2 linked regions of the Aridibaculum aurantiacum genome follow. The protein of the gene in region 1 interacts with the protein of each later gene in a pairwise test. Links are inferred from orthologs where the notes say so. Each region holds a gene or a part of one and is shown in the gene's direction. Other genes may lie near its edges.

Region 1 (15,629 bases):
CCCCCGTCAAGCTTAAAATTCCCGGTATTTATGGTATATAACTTCATGCTTCAATTGGTTTTGTTGCAGGACCTTCTTTTTTAAGCGCTGCAAAAAGAAAATAAATTCCGATGACAAAGAAAACAATAAGGGCCAGCACGCTGTGCTTCATACCGGCAAGTTCATCTATATATCCAAAGCTGAAAAGCCCGATGACGATAGCCACTTTTTCAGTTACATCGTAAAAGCTAAAGTACGACGCTGTATCACGGGTGTCAGGCATCAGTTTGCTATAGGTAGATCTGCTAAGTGATTGTATGCCTCCCATCACTAGCCCCACAGCTGCTGCAAGTCCATAAAAACCCAGTTCGGCATTGGCGCCTGCCTCTGCAGCTTCTGCTATAAAGTACGCGCTAATGCAAATCACTATCCACATGAAAATGACACCTATCAGCACTTTAAAATTGCCATATGTAGCAGAAAGTTTAGCCATAAGATAAGCGCCAGCTACAGCTACTATTTGTATCACAACAATGGTAATGATCAGCTTGGTGTCGTCAAGGTTTAGTAATTGTTTACCGAATACAGTAGCTGCCAGCATCACCGTTTGCACGCCCATGCTATAAAAGAAAAATGCCCACAGGTAGCGCTTCATCACAGGCATGGTAGCCACGTGTGCTGCTACTTTACGTAGTTCTTTAAAACCTTCTGTAAAGAAATTTGCATGGTGTTCTTTTACCGCAGGTGCTACTTTCGGAAGCCTTGCAAAAGTGATCTGTGCAAAACCTATCCACCATAGCCCCACTAGCAGGAAAGTATAACGAGGGCCACTCGTATCATCGCCATTTGCAGAAAAATAAAGCACCAACCCAAAGCCGATCAATTGAAGGATTACACTCCCGATATAACCCATAGAAAACCCTTTGGCACTAATTCGATCCCTGTCTTCAGGTGCTGCTATTTCGGGTAAATATGAATTGTAAAAAACAAGACTACCCACATACCCGATAGCAGCCAGTGCAAAGAGCGTGACACCTAAAGCAACAACAGGCTCTGGTCCTTTAAAAAAATACAAGCAGATACAAGCCGTACCGCCTAAGTAGCAGAAGAACTGCATAAAGCTTTTCTTATTGCCCCTGCTATCAGCAATGGAAGAAAGGATAGGAAGAAGGCAAGCTATAGCCAGGTAGGCAATGGCAAGTGTATAATCGTAGAGGGCAGAGTTTTTAAATGTTCTTCCAAATAAGGGGACACTGTTCTCACCATAGGCTGCCTTTGTTACTCCTAAAAAGTAGATGGGGAAAAAGGTAGTAGTGATCACCAGGTTGTATACACTGTTGGCCCAGTCGTACATGGCCCAGCCGTTGATAACCTTTTTATTGGCAGTTTGCATCAATTGGTTTTGGAAAACTAAAGATAGTTGCTGCTACAAAACAAAATGCACCTCCCGGTAAAGAAAGGTGCATTTGAATTGGATATACTTAAGCTTATTGAACTACGGTGCTGTCTGCATTTGCGCCGGCATCTTCTGTTTCTTCTTCATCAGAAAAATCCTGCAGTTCCTCTACAGTACGCTTGTCATTGAATTTATCATCAGTTAGTACCAGCCTTACAGTCTGACCAGGAAATACATTCTCCCTTATCAGGTATTGCAATGCCTGGAAAGATTCATCCAACTCGTTATTTTTTAAATGCTCTTCAGGTATCACCAGTCGAACGGTGTAAATAGATGAATCTTTAGATAGCTGAACAGACTTTTGATTTGTATTGCTGGAGTCAAGTGTAGCAATGTATTCGCCTAGTTTTTTTCCTTCCTCTTCAGTAGCCTGGTTCTTTACATATACTTCCAGGTGTTCGTTTATTTTTACTTTTTTGCCATACTGCTGGCAACTGATGATGGTAACAGAAACGAGCAAAGCCAAAGCCGCTACAACAATTTTTCTCATGATTTTATTTGATTTCAATGATTAGGAATAAGAGCCATGTAAAATAAGACGTTCTGTTGGAAGAAAACGTTTCATTGCAAATGGTTGCCACGAAAAAATTACCTGATGTAGCCCATCATGATGAGTATGAGCAGTGCTGTACCTACCACAATTCTATACCAGCCAAACAGTTTAAAACCATATTTCTGCAGGTAAGTAATGAAGAATTTAATGGCTAGCAATGCTACTATGAAAGCTACCACGTTACCTATAGCCAGCAGCATAAGGTTATGCTGATCGGTAAGTACCTCAGGATTTTCTTTGTAAGTTTTCAAAAGCTTATAACCTGTAGCTGCGGCCATAGTTGGTACCGCTAAAAAGAATGAGAACTCTGCTGCCAGCTTGCGTGTAAGCTTTTGATGCATACCACCAATGATAGAAGCAGCACTACGGCTAACACCTGGTATCATGGCTACGCATTGCCAAAACCCAATGATGAACGCTCTTCTGTAGCTGATATCTTTTTCCTCCTCTATGCGTGGACGATTGAACATTCTATCGATATATAGCAGTATAAAACCACCCAACAAAAGTGATACAGCCACTGTAGTGGCACTTTCTAAAAGCTCATCTATTTTATCATTAAAAATAAAACCGATACCCAGGGCCGGCACAACTGCCACCATTAGCTTGAGGTAAAATTGCAGGCGGCCAAAGTCAAAAAACTTTTTCCAGTATAGTACCACAACGCTTAGAATAGCGCCAAGCTGAATTGCTACGGTGAATAATTTCAGGAAAACATCGTCTGCCGGAAGTTGTAATAACCGTTCTGCAATGATCATATGCCCTGTAGACGAAACAGGCAAAAATTCAGTCAGACCTTCTACTATAGCAATGATGATTGCTTCTAAATATGTCATACGCTACACTTAATAATAATGAAAAAGGCGATGAACGCTCACCGCCTGTAGAACTTTTTTTCCAGTATTTTATTGTTGAACTTTTGGCTTTTTGAAGATCGCGTAGATCTCTATCAACAAGCCGATCAAGATCAGGATAGGTGCTATTGTAATGCGGGTAGTACTGTAAACTGAATTATAATCAAACGAATTTGGATCTTCATTTTTGCCACCAGCCATAAGTATCATACCTAATGCAACTACAGCTGCTCCAATACCCATCCACATATAGTTGTCTTTATAAAAAAGAGGTAAGCCCGGAGCTTTAACAGCAGCTTTTTTATCTTTTGCAGTGGCTGGTGTAACCACTTTTCTTTCAGCCATTATCTATTTTTTAGGTGGTGCAAGATAGGGAAAAACGTTGTTGATCGTTGTGGAGTGCCAGTTGTTGGTTATGAATGCTTTTCATCGAGCAGCCGACATAGATTGACTGAGGCCATACCTGGCAACTGCCAACCATCAACTAATAAAGGTCATCCAGGCTCATCTTCAGGTACTTGATCACACTTCGATGGGTACTGAAGAGAGATATACCAACGCCAATGATGATCATCCCGCCAAACAGGATGAGCGTAAGTTTTGTATCCCTGATAGCTGCCAGTTGTGGAAACTGGCCTTCTGCCCATTTGATCAACACAAACAACAGGAAGATGGCAATGCCCGAACTGATCAGGCCATTAAGAATAGCGCGTAGGTCCATAGGACGTGCAATGAAACCACGTGTTGCGCCTACCATCTGCATTGTCTTTATAAGGAAACGATTGCTGAACATGGCTAGCCTGATCGTATTATCAATACTTACAATCACAATTGCACAAAGAATAACTGCCACCACCACAAATATGATCCCGAGCTTAGAAGCACGTTCGTTCAGGTTGTTCACCAGCATGCGCGGGTACTGCAGTTCATCTATGTGGTTGCCAAAGCGCGCCATCAGGTCCGCCTGGATCTTATTGAGACTATCATTGTTTACATAATCAGACTTAGCGTAAAAGTCGATACTCTCAGGAAGCGGGTTATGATCAAGGATCTTAGCCCAGTCTTCGCTGCTGCCTTCCCTGCTCCAGATGTTTTTTGCTTCATCTTTATTTACATACTGAACATTCTTTGCATAAGGCTGTGCACTTATGTATTGTTGTACCTGCTGAACTGAATCTTTATTGATGGTGCGGAGATATGCACTTATGCGGATGTCTTCTTTGAAAGTATTGCCTACAGCACTGAAGTTTAGGAATATCCAACCAAGTATTCCCATAATTAGTAAAACAAGTGCGACACCTACTATACTATAAATATAACTTGGTTTGCTCCGTTTCATTGATGCTTTTCCGAATTGCGCCATTGTGGTTGATTTATAGAGCGCCAAAAATAACTATTTAAGCATACGATAATTCACTTTAAGTATGTTGTAACATTTTAGTTGCGTATATCAATTCGTATGCAGCTATTGCTTTATGCTACCAGTCATACAGCCGCTTTTAGTTGTTCTGTTTCCATACTTTTGCACCCTTGCCATAGCTGTATTAGTGGCTTTACTGTATACTACTGTAACATTGGTTAGCAAACCTGGCGTATGTCCAGTTCTTTCCTTTTTATTTTGTGTCGAAAGCTGCCATTCAACTATGACGCAATCTCCTGTTGCCATGAAAGGTGGCAGGCAATACAACTAACATTTTATAAATGGAATACAACTTCAGGCAACTAGAGAAGAAGTGGCAACAGCATTGGCGGGAAACAAATGCTTATAAAGTTTCAAACGATAGCAGCAAACCTAAGTTTTATGTGCTGGATATGTTTCCTTATCCAAGCGGTGCCGGACTTCATGTAGGTCATCCGCTCGGTTATATAGCCAGCGATATCTATGCGCGCTTCAAAAGGCTGAAAGGCTATAATGTGTTGCACCCAATGGGCTTCGATAGTTTTGGATTGCCTGCCGAACAATATGCAATTGAAACAGGACAACACCCTGCCGTTACTACCGAAAAGAATATTGCACGCTATCGCGAACAACTAGATAATATTGGTTTTTGCTACGACTGGAGTCGTGAAGTGCGGACAAGCGAGCCTGGATATTATAAGTGGACACAATATATCTTCCTGCAATTGTTTGATAGCTGGTTCAGCCGCCAAGCCAACAAAGCACAGCGTATTGCTGAACTGGTAAAAATATTTGAAGCAGAGGGCAATGCAGCGCATACATGTCCTGGAGATGAAAACATACGCTTCACCGCAGAAGAATGGCAAGCCTATAATGAGAAGCAACAGCAGGATATCCTGATGCAGTATCGTCTTGCCTTTAGCGCATACGGCGAAGTAAACTGGTGCGAGGCACTGGGTACTGTGCTGGCCAACGATGAAGTAGTGAACGGTGTAAGTGAGCGTGGTGGCCACCCTGTGGTAAAAAAGAAAATGCGCCAGTGGTACTTGCGGATAACAGAATATGCAGATCGCTTGTTGCAAGGCCTGGAGACGGTTGACTTTAGCGATAGCATGAAAGAGATGCAGCGCAACTGGATAGGAAAGAGCCAGGGAGCTGAAATAGAATTTCCCCTCGCCCCCGCCTCTCCCCGCAGGGGAGAGGAGCCAGGTGCATCACCCGACGAGAAACGGGAGCACAGTAGATCTCTTAATGAGCCAGGCATAGGTTATCCGGTATATAAAGCCTCAGAAGGGAAGAGTTATGAGAATGCAAGCGAGATGAGAAAGCAGCCTACAGAGGCTGAGGAAATCTTGTGGCAAGCATTAAGAGGAAAGAATATTGGTTATAAGTTTAGAAGGCAACATCCTATAGAAAATTACATCGCTGACTTTGTCTGCCTGGATACATGGGTCATAGTAGAGGTAGATAAAGGTTATCACTTGGAGGAATCTCAACAGCGTGCAGATGCTGATCGTGATGAACAGCTAAGGAAAATAGGTTTTGAAATACTTCGCTTCAGTAATGAATCCGTACTGCACGATCTTGAGAATGTTTTAAGCAAGATTAGAACTACGTGTGATGATATCAAGAGTACAGCAGAAGCCAAAAGATCTGCTGCTGGCGGCTCCTCTCCCTCGCAGGGAGAGGCGGGGGTGAGGGTATATACCACCCGCCCCGATACCATCTTTGGTGTTGACTTCATGGTGATTGCGCCAGAGCATGAATTGGTTCAGCAAATAACAACAGAAGAACAGCGTGCAGATATTGATAAATACCTTGAATATGTAAAGAGCCGCAGCGAAAGAGAGCGCATGTCGGAGGTGAAACAGGTTACAGGTGCTTTCACCGGTGCGCATGTTATTAATCCTTTCAATGGTCGGGCTATACCTATCTGGATCAGTGAATATGTATTGGCAGGTTATGGTACGGGCGCTATCATGGCAGTACCAAGTGGCGACCAGCGTGACTTCAATTTTGCGAAACATTTTAATATTCCTATCACCAATATACTAGGCGATGCTTTCACAGGCGAAGAAGCAAATCCTACCAAAGATGCCGTTCTTACCAACAGCGATTTTCTTGATGGGATGGTGATGCGTGATGCTATAAACGTGGTGATTGATAAGCTGGAGGAAATGGGCATAGGCAAACGCAAGGTGAACTACCGTATGCGCGATGCAGGCTTTAGCCGCCAGCGTTACTGGGGCGAGCCATTCCCTATAAAGCATAAAGATGGCATTGCCACTCCGCTGCCTGAAAGCGAGCTTCCGCTTGAGTTGCCTTTTGTAGAGAAATATGGTCCCGGTCCTGAAGGTGAGGGGCCGCTGGCAAACATAACTGACTGGGTAAACCTGCCTGATGGCAGCAAGCGCGAAACCAACACCATGCCTGGTTATGCCGGTTCATCATGGTACTTCCTGCGCTACATGGACCCGAACAATAATGAGACTTTTGTAGATAAAAAAGTAGCAGATTATTGGGGACAGGTAGACCTTTACATTGGTGGAACGGAGCACGCTGTAGGTCACCTGCTGTACAGCCGCCTTTGGACAAAAGTGTTGTTCGATCTTGGCTACATCAACCACGACGAGCCGTATAAGAAGCTGGTAAACCAGGGAATGATACAGGGCAGCAGCAGGTTTGTATTTGAAGTCAATCTGCACGGTGTTGTTATGAATTTTCGAGGGAGAATATTTATCTCAAAATCTCATTACGTAAATCTTAAACCGAAAGAAAGTGACGTTTCGTTTGTTGTTGATTATCTTGAAAAGTATCTAGGCAAGTTGAACATCAAGGAAAACGCAGACTGTAAGATTGTGCGTACGCATGTACATGTTGATTTCGTTGAAGGTTATGAACTAAATCAACAAGCTTTCTCAAGAAAAATGAATGACGATGTAGTTTATGTTCTCGAAGAGGACGGGACATACTTGTGTGATGCCGAGGTTGAAAAGATGTCGAAGTCAAAATACAATGTTGTTAATCCGGACGACATTGTTGAGCGTTTTGGTGCTGATACTTTCCGCATGTACGAGATGTTCCTTGGTCCGGTAGAGCAAAGCAAGCCGTGGGATACCAAAGGCATAGAAGGTGTTCACCGTTTCCTGCGCAAGTTCTGGCGCTTATTTGCTGATGAAGAAAAAGGTATCATCGTTAAGAATGAACCAGCTACTCCTGCTGAACTAAAGGTGTTGCATAAGACCATCAAGAAGATTGAAGAGGATACTGAACGTTTCAGCTTCAACACTGCAGTAAGTGCATTCATGGTTTGTGTAAACGAGCTGAACGACCTGAAGTGTCACAAGCGGGAAATCCTTGAGCCACTGGTTATTTTACTTACACCTTACGCGCCTCATATAGCTGAAGAGCTATGGCATGTACTGGGAAACACTACCTCAGTTCTAGATGCTGCTTTCCCGGTATTTGAACCAAAGCACCTGGTAGAAAGCGAAAAAGAATATCCTGTTTCTATCAATGGTAAAATGCGAACCAGCATGTCGCTTTCACTCGTCCTGGAGCAGAAAGCAGTAGAAGAGGCCGTATTGCAAAATGAGATAGTGCAAAAATGGCTGGAAGGCAAACAGCCTAAGAAGATCATTTTTGTAAAAGGAAAGATGATCAACGTGGTAATATGATACCGCTGGTATAACAATAAAAAGATAAAACCGCATCAAAGCAGCCATCGTGCTGCTTTGATGCATATATTGAACATCAACAGCAGTTGCTTCATTAACAAAAACAAACAAAGGCTACAATGCTACAACGATTGATTTTGCCGGTAATGCTCCTGGTTACTTCGGCACAGGCTATTGCACAAAAGCAGGAATTCAACTACAACGATCTCCTCAAGAACAAGCTGCCTGCTAACTTCTACAATCCACTTCCTACCATCCTTCGTTGGGAAGGTGATGAACAAGTTGTTCTTACAAAAAGAAAGCATCCTGACTCTGCCGCTACCATTTACAGGATGAATGTAAAGAACGGCAGCATGACAGAAATTGCAGGCGCATCTTCACCTGTAAGAAGAACAGCAACACCAGCTTTTGGCAAAATCATACTTAGCAAGAGCAATGATCTTTACCTGGTTGAAAATGGTGTTGAAGCGAAACGACTAACTAACTCTCCTGCAGAAGAAGAAAAGAACCCGACTTTCTCGCCCGATAGTACATACGTGGCGTATACGAGAAAAAACAACTTGTTTACCTACAACCTGGCTACAAACAAAGAAACCCAGCTAACCACTGACGGTACCGATGTGATACTGAATGGTTATGCCAGCTGGGTTTATTGGGAAGAAATATTCGGTCGTGCTACACGCTTCCGCGCCTTTTGGTGGAGCCCCGACAGCAAGCAGTTAGCCTACATGCGTTTTGATGAAAGCATGATCCCAATGTTTCCTATTTATGTAAATGAAGGGCAGCACGGGCATATAGAAGAAACGCGTTATCCTAAAGCAGGCGACAAAAATCCTGAGGTGCGTGTAGGTATTGTAAATCCAGCAGGTGGCGCTACCACATGGGCCGATTTCAATGAAAAAGATGACCAGTATTTTGGCTGGCCTACCTGGAACCCTGCCACTAACCAATTATGGGTTAGCTGGATGAACAGGGACCAAAACCAGTTGAAGATTTACGAGATAAACACTGCTAACGGCAGCAAGCGTCCTGTTTATGAAGAACAGCAAAAGACATGGATCACACTGGAAGACAACGCAGGCGAAAGGATCACTTTCCTCGCGAACAACTCCTTCATATTAAAGAGTGACAAAACCGGGTGGAACCATCTTTACCTGCACAACAATGATGGCAGCCTAAAAAATGCAATTACTGAAGGTAAGTTCACTGTACTGGATGTAAAGCTGATAGATCAAAAGAACCAGCTGGTGTACTTTACTGCGCGTGGATTAGAGAATACAGCACGTACAGACCTGTACCGCGTTAAGTTCAATGGCCGCGACCTGAAGCGGCTGACCTTTGGCGAATTCAACCATTCGCAAGTAGAAGTTTCACCTACTGGTAAATACTTCATCACTAGCTATAGCAATGTAACCACACCTCGCCATATGGCGCTGGTTGATAACAAAGGCAAGATACTTCACCAGTTGGGCAGCATGAAGGGCTCAGCAATGGATAATTATGAAGTAGCTAAAACAGAACTGATAAGAATAAAAAGTGCAGATGGTTTATATGAACTGCCTGCAATGGTTACCTGGCCGCTAAACATGGACCCGAACAAAAAATACCCGATGCTCATCAGCATCTACGGTGGCCCTGATGCAGGACGTGTGTGGGACAACTGGACGTGGAACGGCACAAGCCAGTGGTTTGCAAAAGAAGGTCTGATACAGGTTGCTTTCGATCACAGGGCAAGCGGGCACTTTGGTAAAGAAGGTGTGAATTACATGCATCGCAACCTGGGTTACTGGGAAATGGAAGATTATAAAACGATGGCAAAATGGTTCATCAACAATGGCAGTGCAGACCCTGCACGTATAGCTATCACTGGCTTTAGCTATGGTGGATATCTATCAGCATATGCGCTTACTTATGGTGCCGATGTATTTACACACGGCATGGCTGGTGGCAGCGTTACCGACTGGAGCCTGTACGACAGCCACTATACCGAAAGATTTATGGGCACTCCTCAGAACAACCCGGAAGGTTACAAGAGCAGCTCGGTGCTAAATTATATTGACAGGTACAAAGGCATGTTGCAAATAGTGCATGGCACCAGCGATGACAATGTGCACCTTCAGAACAGTATGCAATTGATAAGTGCACTGCAGGATAAGAAGAAGCATTTCGAGTTTATGTTGTACCCGGGAGGAAGACATGGATGGGCAAATATGCCGGCTAAAAATGATCATTATACCAACCTGAAGAACAGGTTTATTTACGATCACCTGCTGCGCAAGCCTATACCTGCAACTGTATTACGTTAATAGATAATTATATGCCCCGCCTACAAGATATATTGGCGCAACACGCCGGGAAGTTTGCAGCAGTGGTTCCGTATGATCGCGCTGCCGATAAGCTACTGCTGCTAAACTTTACCGCCAGCAATACTGCTCTTACTGATGAAGTGTTAAACGACACGGAAAAGTTTTCGCAGTATGTAAATGAACAACTGGGCGTGGAGTACCGGTATGGCGTTGGCGGCTACAACGAGCACCGCACTGTATACAGCAGAAGCACTGTGTTTGATACTACCGATGAACCACGGCGGCTGCATCTTGGAGTAGATATTTGGGGTCCTGCCGGTGTGCCGGTTTTTGCCCCGCTCGATGGTAGAGTACACAGCTTTGCTTTCAATGATCATTATGGCGATTATGGTGCTACCATTATCCTGGAGCACACGCTTGATGGCGCCACCTTTTACTCTTTGTATGGTCACCTGGCGCAGCGCGACCTGGAGGGTTTACATGAAGGGAAGGAGATAAAACAAGGAGAGGAATTTTGTCATTTTGGTGAGCCGGTTGAAAACGGTTACTGGCCGCCGCACCTGCACTTTCAGCTTATAGAGAATATGGGTGAATGGAGGGGAGATTATCCCGGCGTTTGTAAATTTTCTGAACGAGAAACTTACCTCGCCAATGGCCCGGATCCTGACATCATACTGGGTATGGTTCAAAACGCAATACAAGAATAGTTACCCATTTACCTGCAGAAGCTTCAGTAGAGGGCTGCACATTTACCTAATTTTACCACATGGCCAATCAAAATCTGAATACGGAAAAGCAGGGGATGGGACCAGCGGATGTTGAATTTGAAAACAACATCCGGCCTAAAGAAATTGATGATTTTGCAGGCCAGCCCCAACTGATCGAAAACCTTTCCATTTTTATAAAAGCTGCCAAGCTGCGAGGCGAAGCACTGGATCATATTTTATTTCATGGCCCTCCGGGTTTGGGTAAAACCACCCTCAGCCGCATTGTTGCCAATGAACTTGGTGTAAACATCAAAGAAACCTCTGGACCTGTTATTGAAAAGCCGGGAGATCTTGCTGGCTTGCTTACTAACCTGGAACCAAACGATGTATTGTTCATTGATGAGATACACCGACTGAGCACAGTAGTAGAAGAATACCTGTACGCTGCTATGGAAGATTTCCGCATCGACATAATGATTGACAGCGGTCCTAATGCACGCAGCATCCAGCTTACCCTTAATCCTTTTACGCTGGTAGGTGCTACCACCAGGAGTGGGTTGCTTACTGCACCACTGTTATCTCGTTTTGGTATAAAATCACGTTTAGAATATTACAATGCTGATGTGCTAAAGAAGATAGTAGAACGCAGCGCCAATATTTTAACTACTCCTATTACAGGTGAGGCAGCTTATGAAATTGCCCGCCGCAGCCGCGGAACGCCTCGTATTGCAAATGGACTTTTACGTCGTGTTCGCGACTTTGCGCAAGTACTAAGTGATGGAAAAATTGAATTGGCCATTGCGCAGCACGCGCTAAAGGCACTTAATGTAGATGAGCATGGCCTGGATGAAATGGACAACCGCATCCTGCTTGCAATTATCGAAAAATTCAAGGGCGGTCCTGTAGGATTAACCACCATTGCTACCGCAGTAGGCGAAGAGCCGGGTACGCTGGAAGAAGTGTATGAGCCATTTTTGATACAGGAAGGTTTCATGCAGCGAACGCCAAGAGGTAGAGAGGTGACACCAAAAGCCTATGAACATTTAGGCAAACGTGTGCAAGGAAGGGGCGGGATGTTGTTTTAGCATTACCTCCTCCTGGTAACTTTCTGCGAAAAGAAACCAGAGAAACGTTTAAAAAGAAACTGCTTTGCCTTCTTAAGCAAGAAGTACATCACGAAAAAACTGCAGATAAACCCGACAATCAGGCCGCCTATAAAACCATAGGTAAATACTTGGGTAAAGGTATAGCCCATGTTACCTAATCCATTAATGATAGCCAGTATGATGACGCCTAATATGCCGCCGGCTATTGTTGTAGCTATTGTAATAATTCTCCTGATTATAAACATAGTGTTGCTAACACAATTTCCTTACCACAACTACGGGCAGTAAAAGAAAAAGCTCATGCAGTAGTGCACGAGCTTTTCACGAAGTTTAGAGCCAGGTTATGGAGCTACCAGCCTGAAACCATTACCATGAATATTTACGATCTCGATGTTTGGATCATCTTTCAGGTATTTACGCAGCTTAGCAATGTATACGTCCATACTACGGCCATTGAAGTAAGTATCGCTACCCCAGATTTTTTTCAGCGCCTGTTCGCGTGGAAGCAGGTCGTTCTTATGTTCAGCCAGCATTTTTAGCAGATCGTTCTCCTTAGGAGAAAGTGTTTGCATGATGCCATCGTGGCTTAGTTCACGCAATTTTGGATTGAAGTGAAACCTGCCCAGGTCGAACTCGATATTCTCATTGATGCGGTTCTCTTCTTCATTGCGCTTAAGTATGGCTTTGATCTTTAGCAACAGTACCTCGCTGTCAAATGGTTTGGTGATATAATCATCCGCACCCAATTTGTAACCAGCTATGATGTCTTCTTTCATTGTCTTCGCACTCAGGAAGAACAGAGGAATATCAGGATCCACATCACGTATTTCTTCTGCCAGCGTAAATCCATCCATGTTAGGCATCATCACGTCCAGCAGGCATATATCAAATTTTTCGCGCTGAAAAGCAGCCAGGCCCAACCTGCCGTCTCTTTCCAGTATTACATCATAATCATTTAATTCCAGGTAATTTTTCAGCACCATTCCCAAATTAGTATCGTCTTCGCACAATAGTATTTTGTATTTTTTTCCGTCCATGATTGGTCAATTTTTGATTATGATTTTAAAGATAAAACTATCAGCCGAAGCTATACAAGTTGCTGGTAATTATTTTGTTATTGAAAAATAAGCCAATGAAATCACAACCTGTTTGTTGTATCGTTTTATGAAAAAATTGTGCCATTAGCTCCTCTCTCTTTGGCAACTCCGTTTGCCTCTATAATTTTGCCGCTCATTTTTTAGTTATGCTTTTAACACCCGATAATAAACTGAAGAAGCTGATTGTAATTGGCGATAGGGTCTTGATAAGACCATCTAAAGCAGATGAAAGAACACAAACAGGACTTTATCTTCCGCCGGGTGTGCACGAAAGGGAAAAGGTGCAGCAGGGGCAGGTAATAAAGACAGGTCCGGGTTATGTGATACCCATGCCCGTGGAAAATGAACCATGGCAGAATGAAGAAGAGCATGTGAAATATGTACCACTGCAGGCACGTGAAGGTGACCTGGCAATTTTCTTGTTGAGCGGCGCCACCGAGATCATGTACCAGGGTGAGCGTTACTATATAGTGCCACAGAGCGCTATATTGATGCTGGAAAGAGAGGATGAGCTGTAGGGGAGGCCATTAGGTGGGAGACGTGAGGCGTGAGGCGTGAGAGAACGGGTTTCTGGTTCCTGTTTTATTGTTCCTGGTTTATTGTTTCTAGTTCATTGTGAGGTCGCTAATGCATGAGTACCTCGGAGTTGTATCTAGAACCTGTTATTGTAAATCGTACTCCGTATTTCAAACCTCATACTTTCCATTTGTATCTAGTATTTCGTACTTCCTACTTGTTCTTCTAGTCTTTAAAAGTTTCCGGGAACAGCATAGGTATGATTGGAATAGCTGTTCCAATTATGATCCAGATGATGGGTATAAGGATGCCTTCTACAAAATCGTACATGATGAAACGTGTGCTGTCATCGGGATGAACAAGTAGCTTAATGGAAGCTCCCGGCTTGTATAATGGCCTGTCTGCATTGTCGGCGCCACATATTAGTTGCTGCGGATGACCGTGCATATCAGTAAACGAAACAATGGGTGAATAAAAGTATTTCTTACCCATCAAAGCATCATCCACTGTTTTTACTTCGTTGCCCACAATGGTGCCTGTTACTTTATAATAATTCTTTACCCTGCGGGCATACACTACCAACCTGTACAGGCCTAAGCCAACAATGATCGTAAATAAGAACCAGGTCATCTCTAGTATTTGAACCCGAAAAGATAGGTGAATGTTTTTTGCAAAGACAGCATGTAAGCAGCTGCAACAAACAATTTTTGGCTATGTTGTATCCAGCTAAATATTAACTTTCTAAAAAAATACAAATGGCAGACAAGGCAAAGTTTGTAGAAACAATAAAAGCGGGATATACATTTAAAGGAGAGAGTGTGAAGATAGGTGCGGGAATGGTGAATGGTGAAGTGGTAGATGGTGCAGACATAAACCTGCCATTGCGAAGTATGAACAGGCACGGGCTGATAGCAGGCGCTACCGGTACGGGTAAAACAAAGACGCTTCAAATGATAAGCGAGGCGCTAAGCAATGCCAGCGTACCTGTACTGCTGATGGATATAAAAGGTGACCTGAGTGGTATAGCCATGCCGGGTACTTTGAATGATAAGATAAAAGAAAGGACACAGCTGATCGGTATAGATTACCAGCCTACACAATTCCCTGTGGAGCTGCTTACACTGAGTAAGCAAAAAGGGGTGCGACTTCGTGCCACCGTTTCTGAATTTGGTCCCGTATTGCTTTCAAAAATTTTAGGTCTCAACGATACGCAAGGCGGGCTGGTAGCCATGATCTTTAAATATTGCGACGACCAGAAGCTACCCCTGCTTGATCTGAAGGATTTCATTAAAGTACTGCAATACCTGAGCAGCGAGGGCAAGGCTGAAATGGAAAAGGATTATGGTAAAATATCAACCACCAGCGCAGGCACCATTCTTCGGAAAGTAATAGAGCTGCAACAGCAAGGTGCTGATGTGTTTTTTGGAGAACCCAGCTTTGAAGTAGAAGACCTGATGCGTATAAGCGATGATGGTCGCGGTATGATAAACGTGCTGCGTGTAACAGACCTGCAGGATAAACCAAAACTTTTTTCATCATTCATGCTTCAGCTGCTGGCCGAGTTATATGCTGTTAGTCCTGAAGAAGGCGATCTTGAGAAACCGAAACTGGTGCTATTCATAGATGAGGCGCATCTTATTTTCCAGGAGGCGAGCCAGGCACTGCTACAGCAGATAGAAACAGTTATCAAGTTGATCCGCTCCAAGGGGATAGGTATATTTTTCGTTACACAAAACCCGATGGATGTACCTGCCAGTGTTCTGGGCCAGCTGGGTATGAAGGTGCAACATGCGCTGCGTGCATTTACAGCGGTTGATAGAAAGGTCATAAAGCAAACGGCAGAAAACTACCCGATCACGCAGTTTTACAAAACAGATGAATTGATAACTCAAATGGGTATAGGCGAAGCATTGGTAACTATGCTAAATGAAAAAGGTGTTCCTACTCCGCTTGCTCATGTTATGCTTGCGCCACCTACC
Region 2 (14,556 bases), on another replicon or contig:
CCTGCCAGCACCACGTTAATAGGACCATCAACAATGGCCACTTCTTGTGTGGTAAAATTTACCGAGCTGATCACAATGGATGTTGCCCGGGCAGGAACTTTTAAAGAGAAGCTGCCATCAGCGGCAGTTGAGGTACCAGTTGTACCTCCTTTCATTACAACGGAGGCATTAGCAACAGGAGCTCCACCGGCATCGGTTACGCGTCCTGTAACTACTTTGTCTTGCGCAATTACTTGTCCTGTAAAAAGGAGCAAGGGCAAGACCATAGCAAAGAGCAGTCGTTTAAAGGTCATATTTTAAAATTTACGAGTTTACAAAAAGGCGCTGTTCTGATTTTTATGAGGATTAAGAAATAAGTCGTTCTTCTTCTTGCTGTGTATAGTGGAGTAAGGCCGCAAAAGAATGGGTTAATAAGACAATGCACCTCTTCAACACGATGCTTGCTGCCACACCATTTAAGCGTACTTTAATTTATAACCTGGAACTGTTGAACCTTCATTTTGCCATTCACTTCAATCTTTAACAAGTACATTCCTGTGGCAAGTCGCGAAGGATTGAAACCATTAGAATTAATTGGTAATTTTTGAGTTCCTCTTGCTTTAAAACCTGTGTATAGTGTAGCCAGTTGCTGGCCTGTCATATTCAATACAGACACCGTCACATTTCCACTTTCAGGCAGATCGTAATCTATAACCGCGAACTTGTTTACCGGGTTTGGATATATAGACATACGCATGTTGAGCGCTGTGGCAGCAACATTTCGCACTGGTGTGGTAACAAGATTATTTACATCCCTGTTCAGGTATACAGCATATTCTCCAGGCTGCAGTGTGATGCTTTCTGTACCACCTGTCGCGTTGCGCGTACCACCGCCTGTATAGTTGTACCAAATACCAGGGCTCTGGAAAGTGATATTACCAGTAGCCGGCACTACATCAAAATTGCCTATGACGGTAACGCGTAACGAGTCAGAATTCACCTGCAACCACTTAAAGGCTCCGGCTAAGTTGTATGAAACATTATTGGTAACCCAGGTAGGAAGGAAGTTGGGAATATTGCGCAAACGCAGCATGCGTGCATAATGATCGTGTAATGCTTTGCGATTTGGATTGCCTAGATAATCCCAGCGAATAGGCTTCGGATCTGTACGGCAATTATCATTCACGGTTCCGTTCTGGCAATAGTTGATAGAAAAATCGTAACCAAGTTCACCAAACTGCCACATCATTTTTGGCGCAGGTATCATTGACCAGAAACTGGTAGTTAGCTCGTTTCTTTTAAGTGCTACATTCAGGTCGCGTACATTATGAGCAGGGTTGTTGGTATTACCAAAGTTCAGGTTTCTATACATTAGCCTTTCTTCATCATGGCTTTCCTGGTAAGTGATCAGGTGAGGCCGCGTCCAGTTCCTGGCAGTATGAATGCCCCATTGGAAATTTGACTGAGCCAAATGCCCCATGGCAGCTTCGCTGAAGTTGTGGTTCAGGTTGCCCCACAGCAGCATGCCATAATTAGCCAGTTCTGTTTCTTCTGAGTTATCTGCAAAGTGTTCCAGTATGCAATAAGAATTAGCGGACGTTGCCATCATTTTATCGTAAATGCGTTTCCAGATGGCAATACGGCTGGCATCGTAGTTGCCCCACTGCGCTACATTACTACCAGAGTTTACCTGTGTAAACCCTTTAGAAAGATCCCATCTGAAACCATCGATCTTATAGTTGGTTAGCCAATGCTCCACCACGCGGTCTACCAATGTCCTTGTTGCCTGGCTTTCATGGTTGAAATCAAAACCAACATTGAAAGGGTGACGCGCTTCTTCATTGTGCCATGGGTTATCGGCAGACGGACGATTGAGTGCTGCATTCCAATACATCTGCACAGTTGGTGACATACCAAAAGCATGGTTCAATGCTATATCCATCACCACTGCTATGCCTTCTTTATGGCACTCATCAATAAACTGGCGCAATGCTGTTTCTGTACCATAAATTTTATCAGGGGCAAAAAAGTAAGAAGGATTGTATCCCCAGCTGATGTTGCCTTCAAACTCGTTGAACGGCATAATGTTGATGGTGTTGATGCCCAAACGCTTCAAATAGCCAAGCGTATCGCGTAAGGTATTCCAGTTTTGTGTGGCCACAAAATCACGCACCAGCAGTTCGTAAATAATCAGGTTTCTTTTATCAGGCCTGGCAAAATTTTGTACCTGCCAGTTGAATGTAGGCTTTGCTGTCTGCAGCACACTCACCACACCCGACTGACCAGCAGGGTAAGGTTTCAAATTTGGATAGCTGGCAGCCGGGATGTATTGGTCATTCCATGGATCCAATACTTTTTCAGCATACATATCTGCCACCTTCAATGTGCCATCAATCAAAAACTGGTAAGCATATTCTCTTGCAGGTGTAAGACCAGTAATCCTTACCCAGAAACGATTTCCATCAGGCGTTTTCTTCATCTGGTGCTGTACAGTTGGCGCCCAGTTATTGAACTCGCCAATAACAGCAACCGAATTTTTACCCGGGGCAAAAAGCACCAACGTAACAGAAGTATCGCCACTCTCGTAGTTGATACCATTGCGTACACCAGCAGGTAGTGGTTCCACTACAGTGGTCGGTGTTACAAAAAAGGTAACGGTATCTCTTTTTACTGTAGTACCCACTGTCGCTTCTGCTATCACGGTTTGGGTACCGGTAGTGGTGATGGTAACATTTGCTGAGACAGTGGTAGCATTTGCTGCATTTGCCACCTCGGTTCCATTAAATAGTAATTTCAGTTGTGCAGCATCGCTCGAAGCGCCAGAAATTGTAAGTGAATTTCCAATGACAAGGTTCAAAGGCTCTGCAATAGGATTGAACGTAGGCTGACGGAAAGGCTGCGTCACTCTCACCTGCAGGTTGTTATCATAAACCGGGATGTACATATCCGTTCCATCACGATTTCTTTGCGCCTTGGCTCCAGTTCCGCTTCTAAACAGGATCACGATCTTTTGGATCACCTCGTTCTGGTTGGTAACGCCAAAAAAGCTGCGTAGTCCACCTGTAATGGTAAACCTCCACTTGTTAGGCGACACATAAGTAGCCTGCGCTGCCGGTGTTGCCTGTCCCCATGTGAACTTAGAGTACTTCCAGTCGGTAGGGCTGGTGCTCAGGTTGGTGATCAGACCAATATGTACATAAACATCAGAAGTAGGTGTATGATCTTTTAATCCCTGGTTGCCAAAGTTGGCGTCCATGGAGATCTCAATTGTAGAAGAAGATTCTCTTACAAAAACAGGATTGGTAGAGAGGAGCTGTCCCTGGCAGATCACTGCATAGAACAGGAAAAACAGTGTAGAAAATAGTTTCATACGCACAGCAATTTCGTCAGTTAGAATTTGATTTAGTTGATAATCAACGTCATCTACTTAAATCAAATGTGTAAATCTTACACAATATAGAAAATATTTTATCCGTCAAATACTTTGTTAAAAAATAATCCTCTGCTATAGGCTTATAACCATTAGAAATCTATTCCGAACCACTTCCGCTTGTTTTGTTCATATTTCTCAAAATTGAACTTGTACAGTTTTCCCGGCCGGTGCGGAACATCTTCTTCATATTCTTCTATATCTATCAGGAAATCCATAGAGAAAAACTTCTTCCGGAAATTGCGGCGGTCGAGTGAAACGCCTAGAATTGCTTCATAAAGGTTCTGCAACTGGCGCAGCGAAAACTTTTCGGGCAGCAGGTTGAAAGCTAATGGATGCTCCTGGATACGCTTCTGCAGCCAGCTGTAGCATTCATCAATAATATCCTTATGATCAAAAGCCATATCGCACAGCTGGTTCACCGCATGCCAGTGCAATTCATTATCTAAGATCTTTAACTGGTGGTGAAGCACATTTAACAGCGAACAGTAAGCAACTGTTACTACTCTTCCACCCGGGTGGCGGTTGGGGCTGCCAAAGGTTTTTACCTGCTCCAGGAATACGTCTTCCATGCCCGTACGCTGGCGAAGAACCCGGTACGCTGCCTCGTCCAATTCTTCTGTATCGTGCACTACATCACCCAGTAGCGACCATTTACCTTCAAAAACTTCAAGATCACTGCGTATCAGCAGCACTTTCAGCTCATTCTCGTCAAAGCCAAAAATGACACAGTCTACAGTAATGGGAACAACAGGATAGGAATCAACAAGTGATTTTGGATCTTGAATAAGTGGAGCTTCCTGTGGCATATCTAGTACGCCTGGTGATGGAGATTTATCCATATTGGCAATCGTTAGTTTCTAGAAAGGATATGAAAGTAGGATATTTTAAGATTAATGTGTAAATGATACATATCATCAAAATCCTGGTGAACGCACATTTCCTTTACGAGTCAAAGATATCTGGTAAAGTGTAAAAGTTACACATTCATTTTATACTTTTATTTTCCTCAATTATTGCTAATGATAACTTGCCTTGCCCGCCACACATTTTTGGTGGTATCAATTTTTCTCTATTGCTCTTTCAATATGATAGCAATAGCACAAGAACAAACAACGTATCCAGTTTATACCGGCTCCGATCTTGGGGTAACGTACCAACCCAAAGGCACCAAATTTAAAGTATGGGCACCCAATGCATCGGAAGTGGTGCTACGGCTGTACCCATCAGGCCTGGGTGGAACGGCAACAAAAACCATCAATTTAAAACCTAGCACCAATGGTGTATGGGAAGTAGTGGCGGAAGGAGATCTGAAGAACCAATACTATACTTTCCAGGTAAAACAGGAAGGGAAGTGGTTGCTGGAGAGACCTGATATTTATGCCAAAGCCGTAGGCGCCAATGGTCTGAGAGGAATGGTGGCAGACATGAGATCTACTAATCCAAAGGATTGGGAGAAAGACAAAAGACCGCAGCAGAAGAGCTTTACCGACATCATCATTTACGAAACGCATGTACGCGACCTCTCCATCAGCCCCAACTCAGGCATCAAGAACAAAGGCAAGTTCCTGGGTTTTACAGAAGCCGGAACCAAATCACCAACAGGTGAAAGCACTGGTCTTGATCATTTAAAAGAACTGGGAATTACCCACGTTCACCTGCTGCCTTCCTTCGACTTTAGCACCATAGATGAAACGAAGCTGGAGCTAAATGAATACAATTGGGGCTATGATCCTGCCAATTACAATGTTCCTGAAGGGAGTTATGCTACAGATCCATATGATGGAAATGTGCGGATCAAAGAATTCAAACAACTGGTAAAAACACTTCATGATAATAGTATCCGTGTGATACTGGATGTAGTATACAATCATACAAGCACTACTGAAAAATCCAACTTCAACCAGTTTGCGCCGGGTTATTACTACCGGTTAAAAGAAGATGGCTCCTATTCCGACGCCAGTGGCTGTGGAAATGAAACTGCATCGGAAAGAGCAATGATGCGCAAGTTCATTGTAGAATCAGTTGCATATTGGGCAAAGGAATATCATATTGATGGTTTCCGTTTCGACCTGATGGGTATCCATGATATTGAAACCATGAACCAGGTAAGCGAGACGCTGCATAAAATAGATCCTACCATTTTTGTGTATGGCGAAGGCTGGACAGCAGGTGGCAGTCCATTGCCTGAAGATCAAAGGGCAATAAAGATCAACACGCCAAAACTGCAAAATATTGCTGCCTTTAGCGACGACATCAGGGATGGCTTACGCGGCCCTTTTAGCAACGACCGCGAAATTGGCTTTGTTAGTGGAAAAGCGGGCACAGCCGAAAGTGTGAAGTTTGGCATTGTAGCAGCAACACAGCACCCGCAGATCAACTACCATCATGTGAATTATTCAAAAGCTCCATGGGCAAATGAACCGAGCCAGTGCATCACCTATGTTTCCTGCCACGACGACCATACATTGTTCGACAGGCTGAAACATGGCAACGAACATGCCTCGGAAGAAGCATTGATAAAAATGGACAAGCTGGCGCATACTACAGTGCTTACAAGCCAGGGGGTGGTTTTCCTGCATGCAGGCGCTGAACTATTACGCACCAAACAAGGTGTTGCCAATTCGTACAAATCGCCGGATGCCATCAACCAAATAGACTGGAGCTGGAAAAACAAGTACAAGAAAGAATTTGAATATTACAAAGCACTGGTAGCGCTGCGCAAAAATCATCCGGCTTTTAGAATGTCGACTACCAAAATGATCCAGGAGCATCTTAGGTTTCACGATACACACGACCCGCTGCTGATAAGCTACGAGATAAGTGGCAATGCCAACGGCGACAAATGGAAGCAAATACTTGTGCTGCTAAATGGAAATAAGCATGATAAACATGTCTCGCTTCCTGCCGGTGAGTGGACATTGGCTGGTGATGGAAATACCATCAACGAAAAAGGTATCAGGAAAGTAGAAGGTACAGAACTGACCATACCTGCTACCACTGCATATATATTGTTTGCACGGTAACCTACATTTGCTGTCCAATCGTACCACATGTATTCAAAGGAACAAGTAGTAGCCCTACAGAAACGCACGAAAGAGCTAATTGAGGCCAATCATACAGAGAAAGCATTCGAGATAATAGAGCAGCTGCGCGACATTCTCCGCTTTCACGAGTACCGATATTATGTATTGAACGACCCGCTCATTTCCGATGCAGAATACGACCAGCTATACAAACTGCTGGAGAAGATAGAACATTCGCACCCGGAGCTCATTACAACTACATCACCTACACAACGTGTGGGCAGTAGCCTGAACGCTGCTTTTAAAACTGTTCCGCACCTGGTGCCGATGCTTAGCCTGGAGAACAGCTATAATGCTGATGACTTAATTGACTGGGACCGCAAAGCAAGAGAAGTAGCCAAAAAAGACGAGCTGGAATATTGCATCGAGCCGAAGTTTGACGGTGCCAGCATTTCACTTATTTATGAGAATGACCACCTGGTGCGTGGCGCCACCCGTGGTAATGGTGTAGAAGGCGACGACGTTACCACCAACATGAAGCAGGTACGCTCTATTCCACTGCACGCTGCCTTTTCTGAATATGGTGTGCACACGGTAGAGATACGTGGCGAGGTGATGATGAGCAAAAAAGCCTTCAAAGCTTTTAACGAACAACTGGCAGAACAGAACCTGCCGCCACTGGCCAACCCGCGCAATGCTGCTTCTGGTAGTTTGCGCATGAAAGATCCTAAAGAAGTAGCACGTAGAAGACTGGAAGCCTTCCTGTACAACATCAGCTATCATACTACTACCGGAGAAGCTGTAGACAAAAAGAAAGATGCGCTGCTGCACACTCACGCCGGCAACCTGCAGATGCTATGGAATGTTGGCTTTCGCAGCCCGATGAACGAGATGAAGGTGGTGAAGGGAATACAAGCCGTGATAGACTACTGCAACGAGTACGAAAGCAAGCGCGACGACCTGCCTTTTGAAATAGACGGCATGGTGATAAAGGTGAACGACCTGGCGCTGCAGGATGCAATGGGCATGACCACCCACCATCCCCGCTGGGCTATTGCATACAAGTTCAAAGCAAGGCAAGCAACCAGCAAGCTGCGCAATGTAGAGTTCCAGGTGGGCCGCACCGGCTCTATTACACCTGTAGCTAAAATTGACCCTGTGTTCATTGGTGGTGTTACGGTTGGTTCTATCTCTTTGTTCAACGAAGATGTGATAAAGGAGAAGGACCTGATGATCGGCGACACCGTGCTGGTGGAAAGAGCAGGTGATGTAATACCATACATTGTAAAATCATTGGCAGAGGTAAGAGATGGTAGTGAAACAAACATCCAGTTTCCTACTAAATGCCCTGCCTGTGAAAGTGAATTATATAGAGAAGAAGGCGAGGCTGTGTGGCGCTGCGTAAACATTGAATGTCCTGCGCAGGTGGTAGAAAGAATGATCCACTTTGTAAGCAAAGACGCCATGGACATCCGCAGCTTTGGCGAAGCCAACATTCGAAAATTCTATGAACTGGGACTGCTAAAAGATATTCCCGGCATCTACCAACTCGACTGTACCCGCATCGGCAGCCTGCCGGGCTTTGGAAAAAAATCAATAGACAACATACAAGCCGCCATTGAAGCATCCAAGCAACAAACGCTCAACCGGCTGATCTTTGCACTGGGCATTCGCTATGTGGGCGAAACAACTGCCAAGGTGCTGGCCAATACCGTAGACCACCTGCTCGACCTGAAAAACTATAGCGAAGAACAACTCCAGTCGCTGGAAGACATAGGCGTGAAGGTGGCAAAGAGCATCCATACCTTCTTTAGCAACGAACAGAACATAGAGATGCTGCATCAACTGGAGAGCTTAGGTGTGCAGATGAATAACACCAAGCGAACGGCTCCTGTAGCCGGTGGCTTAAGCGGTCAGACCTTCTTGTTCACCGGCACCCTCAACAAACTAAAACGTACACAGGCAGAAGAAATGGTAGAACAGCAGGGAGGGAAGCTACTCGGCAGCGTCAGCAGCAAACTCAACTACCTGGTAGTAGGCGAAGACGCCGGCAGCAAGTTGGAAAAAGCAAAAAAGATCAACACGGTGAAGATTATTAGTGAAGATGAGTTTTTGCAGTTGATCGGTGGTTAGTGATTGGTGATTAGTGTGGTTGATAGGTTGATTGGTTGATTGGTTGAGTAGTTGATATGTTGATATGTTGATTGGTAGCTGCATAATGTTGAACAACCTCATTTTCAAACTTTCAAATTCTGCTCATTTTCAAAATTTGCTTTCCCCCAAAATCCCCAAATCTCAAAATCCCAAAAATCCCAAAATCTAAAATCTAAATTCTCAAATCACCCCCATGCTCTCCCCTTCCACACTACAATACCTGGTTGATCTGAAAGCCAATAACAACAAGCCATGGTTCGATGAGAACAGGAGCCGGTTAGACGCTGCACGCAACGACTTCGAACAGATGGTGTCGGAGATACTAAAGCAGCTGGCAGATGCAGATCCTGACATGGCACCGCTGGAACCAAAGAAGTGCATCTTCAGGCAGTACCGCGATGTGCGTTTCAGCAACGATAAGACACCGTACAAGCACCACATGGGCGCCAGCTTCGACCGGGGAGGTAAGAGCTCAGGCTTTGCCGGCTACTACTTTCATTGCGAGCCCGGCAACAACAGCATGGTAGGTGGCGGACTGTGGATGCCTCCCGCCGATGTGCTAAAGAAAGTAAGACAGGAAATAGATTATTGCTACGATGAACTAAAGGCCATCACCGGCAGCAAAGAATTCAAAAAGACCTACGGCGATCTCGATGCCTCGCCAGAATACAAGCTAACCCGTGAACCCAAAGGCTACGAAAAAGACAATTCCGCCATTGAATACCTGAAGCTAAAAAGCTTCGTAGCCATCAAACCACTTACCGACAACGACCTCACCTCCAAAGGCATCACCAGCAAGATCGTCAAAGACTTCATCGTGCTGATGCCACTGGTGAAGTTTATTAACAGGGCGATTGAGTAGGGACGGGATTACAGGATGCTTTTTTGGTATGATTATTCTTCAAATCCCTCCTTTTTTGAGAGTTGTAGTATTCTTATTCCATTTTTTGCCTGCTTTACGGACATGCCCTTTCCTCTGCTTTCAATAATACCTAAATTGTAAGAAAGCTTTCTGTCGAACGGGGAAAAAAGATTGTTCTCCTTCGCCCATTTTGCCAATGCAAACCAAGTTTCAGCTTTCACAGTTGATGCTTCTTCAATCATTTTAATTTCCTGCTCTGTTAATGCCTCTGCCTGCATGCCATTACCACCATACAGAACCAGATGGTTTTTTAGCATTCCTGTGTCAAAATGCTTATCCCTTAACGTCAGCCAACATTCCTGTCTTTTACACCACTCGGTAATGTTCATACCAGACTTTGAGGGTGACATTATATGTTCCCAGACTACATCAATGAGGCGGTTGATTATTGCACGTAAGTCGTCATTTAATTCCTGCTGTTGCCAAATGGTTTCCAGATCAAGCTTCTGCCCTGTTTTGAAGGAGAGAATAGCAATGGTGTAAGAAACAACATTGGCTTTATAGCCTCCTAGCTTTTTTGCCGTTATCATTTTATCAATCTCATGAAATAAAATAGCTTTGGCAATCACGTGATGGTACTGCGTCTTGGAAATTTCCACGTTGTGATCCGTGTCCTTCACAAACAACAGGAAGTTTTTTTCTCCTCCTTTACTGGCATCATGAGGACGTTGTCGCCAGCTCATCTCATATTTTGCCAAATCTGTTTTATTAAACTTTTGCTTCTTTGGATACTCTACATCGAAGCGCTTCTGATCCTTCTTGGAAGGTATTCTTGAACGTTCGTCTAAATACTGTCCTCTTGTCCTTTCATAATACCACTTGCTTATAGCTTTTCCTCCACCAGTTTCCGGAACCCACTCACTCCTCGACCATTGCTCTAGAGAAACGTGATACTGCGAATTTGAACTGAAGTCCGAGTCTTTGATAGCTGTCTGGCTGTTTGCGAACCTTGAAATGCTGGGAACTACGTCATTTAAACTGTTACCAGGTTTAACGACAGATATCTTCATCGGCACGAAAGCCCTAGAAAGGTCAATTCCCTTTTCACCGGAGGTGTAATAGATGGAAGCCGTTGTCTGGCCACCATTCACAATCTGCAGATTCTCAATTCGGTTCAGATAAGGGATACCTTCTTCATATATCACGTCCACTTTTTCCGCGGTGGTGGAAATGCCATTGTTGTAGGCGAAGAACATATCTGGCTGGGTCCTGATGGTTTCTCGGATGCCGTTATTCACCTTTGCCTTGAACTGCAGAAAGGTCCTTACATTTTTTTCCAGAAGTCCCTGCTTATACTGGCCATATATGTCTGCGAGAATCAGAGCAGGGAGAATTGCAAGATATTCATCCACTTTATCGCTCACATTCTCCATCTGAAGACACTTCAGTCTGTAATTATAATCCCTTTGAAAATCAATTTCAATCTTCTGTTTTCCTGCTTTAATTAAATATTGCTGGTATATCCGCTCGATATCCCACAGCTCATAATCCCAAATAATATCGTTTTCCTCTTTATCCTGTGGTACAATGTGTGGTGAGCATAGCCCATTGGTAAGGACAAAAACACGGACGTTTCTGGAATAAGCTTTGGTATGCTGTATGATATCAATAAAATCAGACAGCTGTTCGTCTGGCTGATCAACTTTATCTCCAATAGTTCCATTTCTAACTGCCAGAAAGAACTTTTCGGCTTTGCTGAAAGCGTCTAGCACGTCTTTGTCTGAGATCTTCTGAATTCTTGAATCTTCTTTACTTAACGTGACAAACAGATCAATAGCCTCATTGTCATCGTCATAGTCCAAGGCGTTAATTTTCATGCCTCTCACTTTGAAACTGCATACTTGCGGTTCAAGAATTTCACCGCAATCTTTTATGTATTCCAAGATATCAATTGTAATTGCATCTTCTAAAGAAAGACTGTCAGTATCGACACTAATCATTACATTTTCAAGAAAGTCAGCTGCAAATTCGTCAAGTGTCACAATGTTTGATTTTATTGATTAAAAAGTCCAATTCGTGAATTATTAAGTGTTCCGATCACCGCTGCACGATCCAGGTATTTGTTCATTTTTTCGCAGCTTGTTTCGGGTAGCAGCACACAGGAATAGCAGGCTGCAAGGTTAAGCCCCATAAAGCCCTGCCCCTGTTCTGCTGATATGCAAAGCGGATCAGAGGAGCACCAGCGCGCTTTATCGACACCTTTGTTCATCACTGATGAAAGATAATCCGGCTGTCCTTTTTCAACCAATCCGCCTAGGGATCCCTCAGCGTCGGAAGTCGTGGTATAAATAAGGATACCGTTCATCTCTTCTTCAGTCCCGATTGAAGAGTTGCCACTACAGTAGATAATTTCTGCGAGGGATGAAAGACTGTATCCGCAGTCCTCTGCCAGCTCTTTTAGCAGTATATGGGAAAGTGTATGCAGGAATAAGTACCGTTTATTGATTAACTCATGATTCTGGTTGAAACTGAGGTTCGCCTGTTCTAAGTTGTGGTTTATCGTATCGAGACGTGCATTCGGATACTCATCTGCCCACGCATTGAGCTTTTTATTACTGAACTTAAGAAAAATTCCTTCTCCTTTCACTTCAACTGCGGGCAATTCCCTTGTATGCAAGGGGTCTCTGCGTGCATCCTGTATACGCTCAAATTCGTGTTTCTGCTTCGTATCTAAATTATCCGCAGCTTCTGCAAAAACTAGTTCTTCACCCATCAATGGTTTCACCCGCGTGAACCCCTTATAGACCTTCAGTGCGGAGAGTTTTTCAAGTAGTACTACTTCCTCCAACAGATCGGGCTGACCTGTGAGGCTGTTGTATTCATTACCATCAACTTTCTTCTTTTTGAACCATACTGTCTTATCCTTTATCACTGTCCCTGTAAAAGCGCTGAATTCCTGTTGACGAAGCAATACAGCTTTGTTGATAAAGCGCTCTTCGGGCTTTTCACCAAAATGATTCCGGATAAAACCGATGACTGCTTCCTTGGTATAGCCAAGTTTCAGCAACTGGTGATTCGGATTGCTTTCGACAAGTCTGATCAGGAAATCGCGCCATTGCTCGTTTGTATAGTCCTGATATATATCCGGCATACTGTCCCTGAAAATTGTGACCGTTGAGTCCAGATTTTGCTGCACTTCCGGAGGGCATTGCTGCTCATAGGCTGACTGTGGCAGGAGGATACCGCTGTAAATAATGGGGAAAATAATATTGCCGGCGCCCCTTTGCATTGTCCTGGGAAACTTGCGCTTTGCAGCCGGTGATAAATCATCACCGTCCATGATGTTTCCCTGCCTTGGAACGTCACTGACGAGCTCTGTTACATAGCTCTCATTGTTATGCCATCCTTTCCATGGTTTTGGCAGGTAATTGTTTACATAATCCAGATAATTTCCTTCTGCATCTGTTTCAGTGAAAATTGACTGGTCAAATATCTGACCGAGATCTCTGCTGGCTAAAAAAGTATTGCTTCCTCTCCGGTAACTCTCAATTGTAATATCGCTCAGACCTGCTGATCCTCCCTTTGATTTATAATAAAGCAGATGTCTCTGGCCCCTTTCTTTAGGACAGCTTTTGTGAACAAACCAGTCCCAAGGAAAATCACCCAGAAAACCCTCTTCTGTCGCAATCACAAAGCGCATTGGCACCAGATTGGGGCCGATACCCGTCTGATTATTAGTGCAGGCATCACAAGTAAAAGCTCGCATCTTCTGATCGAAAGAGCCCCGTTCAATTATTGCCTGCCCTCTCGTCTTTGTAATAAAATGAATCAGCCCACACTTTGGACAATACTGCGCTCCGGGAAACCGTATTCCATAGGCGGATAGATTATTAATGCCATCCTCCTGTGGGGGAACCACAAAATGATCGACCTTAAATGCTTCTGCCAGGCGACTGTCTCTAATCACCTGTTTTTTATTCGGGTCTTCCTGATTTACATTTCCCCAGTCGCCGTAGCCATCATCATGGCACAGCATGATCAGTGAAAGCTCCGGAAAATCAATCATTGAGCCGGACGGCCATGTATGTATAATTTGTGACTGTCTGATATCGTAACTCATAAGTTAAATGCTTTTAATCCTTACTTTGGAAGAAGATTCGACATTTCTCAATGTCTGCATTGTCGGAATGTGGTCCTGCAGCAGGCTTTCAACAAATTGTGCCGGAGCATTGTAAACAGCATTCGGATTTCTGATTTTAGTTACAACCTGTTCTATGTTGGGGTCATAACGCATATAATCCGTATAGACTGCTAGCCTCCGGTCACCATCGAGCATTGAGAGCCGTGTAGTGAACTCCTGCTGAATAGAATCAATTGTATCACATATCTCAGTTGCGTCAGCCGCTCCATAAATGGCAATTGCTTTGGCTTTGACATCCTGTATAACGCCGTCAACAAATGTCCTGTAAGCTGTATCTGCGGGACTGAATACACCGTGGCTTCCGGTAAGAAACAAACTGCGGGTCAGGGTAATCAGCACTGTAGGCAGGACCTTTTCGAGTGCCGGCCGGGAGAATGGTGTAACGGAGCTTGCTTCAACATGATAGTAATAAGCCTGATGGAATGCCTTGAATTGTTCATAATGTGAACGGTCCCTGTTTTTAGTGGGTGCAAGAAAAGTGAAAACCACACCAGGGCCTTCCCTTCCTACCCTTGAGCTGGCCTGAATATATTCTGCAGTAGTTTTGGGCTGACCGTTTACAATCATGGTGTTCAGCCTGGGAATATCAACGCCCACTGAAATCATGTTTGTCGCCGGTGCAATCTGCACCGGATCGGGATGTCCCCCCATAAGATTGTTTACAGCATTGATAAACGATTTATAATCCTTTTCACTGTCACCTGAAAAAGCAAGATCGATCTGATCGAAAAAAGGCTTGTTTAAAAATCCTGACCAGACAGAACCTTTTGCTGTTTTAATATCTCCATTTGTCCGGATACCCGTTGCGAAAAGTTTCTGAACCAGCAAATTATTTTCATCAAGCCCGGCAGGAAGTGTTGTCTTTTCCAGTCTGTCAAGACCTTTGTTAATGTCATCTGCCGTC

The links.
Region 2: the proteins of J4N22_RS20140 (region 1) and ligA interact in binary tests that used the Escherichia coli proteins (3 or more experiments, as listed by UniProt). The link is inferred for Aridibaculum aurantiacum from one-to-one orthologs.

What each region holds. Positions count from the first base shown.
Region 1 is NZ_JAFEWC010000001.1:612,750-628,378, forward strand. The notes cover bases 4,155-8,118. They hold J4N22_RS20140 (leucine--tRNA ligase), read left to right. Parts: upstream 4,155-4,543; coding sequence 4,544-7,918; downstream 7,919-8,118. Other genes in these bases: J4N22_RS02685 (cell division protein FtsX), read right to left, coding at 4,155-4,205; J4N22_RS02695 (S9 family peptidase), read left to right, coding at 8,038-8,118. In the rest of the region: J4N22_RS02660 (MBL fold metallo-hydrolase), read right to left, coding at 1-47; J4N22_RS02665 (MFS transporter), read right to left, coding at 44-1,372; J4N22_RS02670 (hypothetical protein), read right to left, coding at 1,467-1,925; J4N22_RS02675 (undecaprenyl-diphosphate phosphatase), read right to left, coding at 2,024-2,824; J4N22_RS02680 (DUF3098 domain-containing protein), read right to left, coding at 2,894-3,187; more of J4N22_RS02685, read right to left, coding at 3,327-4,154; more of J4N22_RS02695, read left to right, coding at 8,119-10,224; J4N22_RS02700 (peptidoglycan DD-metalloendopeptidase family protein), read left to right, coding at 10,236-10,931; Holliday junction branch migration DNA helicase RuvB, read left to right, coding at 10,991-12,016; J4N22_RS02710 (hypothetical protein), read right to left, coding at 12,019-12,282; J4N22_RS02715 (response regulator transcription factor), read right to left, coding at 12,379-13,074; J4N22_RS02720 (co-chaperone GroES), read left to right, coding at 13,281-13,652; J4N22_RS02725 (DUF3592 domain-containing protein), read right to left, coding at 13,876-14,280; J4N22_RS02730 (helicase HerA-like domain-containing protein), read left to right, coding at 14,406-15,629.
Region 2 is NZ_JAFEWC010000004.1:20,413-34,968, forward strand. The notes cover bases 6,125-9,015. They hold ligA (NAD-dependent DNA ligase LigA), read left to right. Parts: upstream 6,125-6,462; coding sequence 6,463-8,568; downstream 8,569-9,015. Other genes in these bases: pulA (type I pullulanase), read left to right, coding at 6,125-6,435; J4N22_RS18435 (DUF2461 domain-containing protein), read left to right, coding at 8,783-9,015. Outside these bases: J4N22_RS18410 (SusC/RagA family TonB-linked outer membrane protein), read right to left, coding at 1-293; J4N22_RS18415 (alpha-amylase family glycosyl hydrolase), read right to left, coding at 467-3,349; J4N22_RS18420 (NUDIX hydrolase), read right to left, coding at 3,502-4,251; more of pulA, read left to right, coding at 4,498-6,124; more of J4N22_RS18435, read left to right, coding at 9,016-9,451; J4N22_RS18440 (AIPR family protein), read right to left, coding at 9,484-11,493; drmB (DUF1998 domain-containing protein), read right to left, coding at 11,505-13,571; J4N22_RS18450 (helicase-related protein), read right to left, coding at 13,575-14,556. UniProt on the Escherichia coli protein: DNA ligase that catalyzes the formation of phosphodiester linkages between 5'-phosphoryl and 3'-hydroxyl groups in double-stranded DNA using NAD as a coenzyme and as the energy source for the reaction.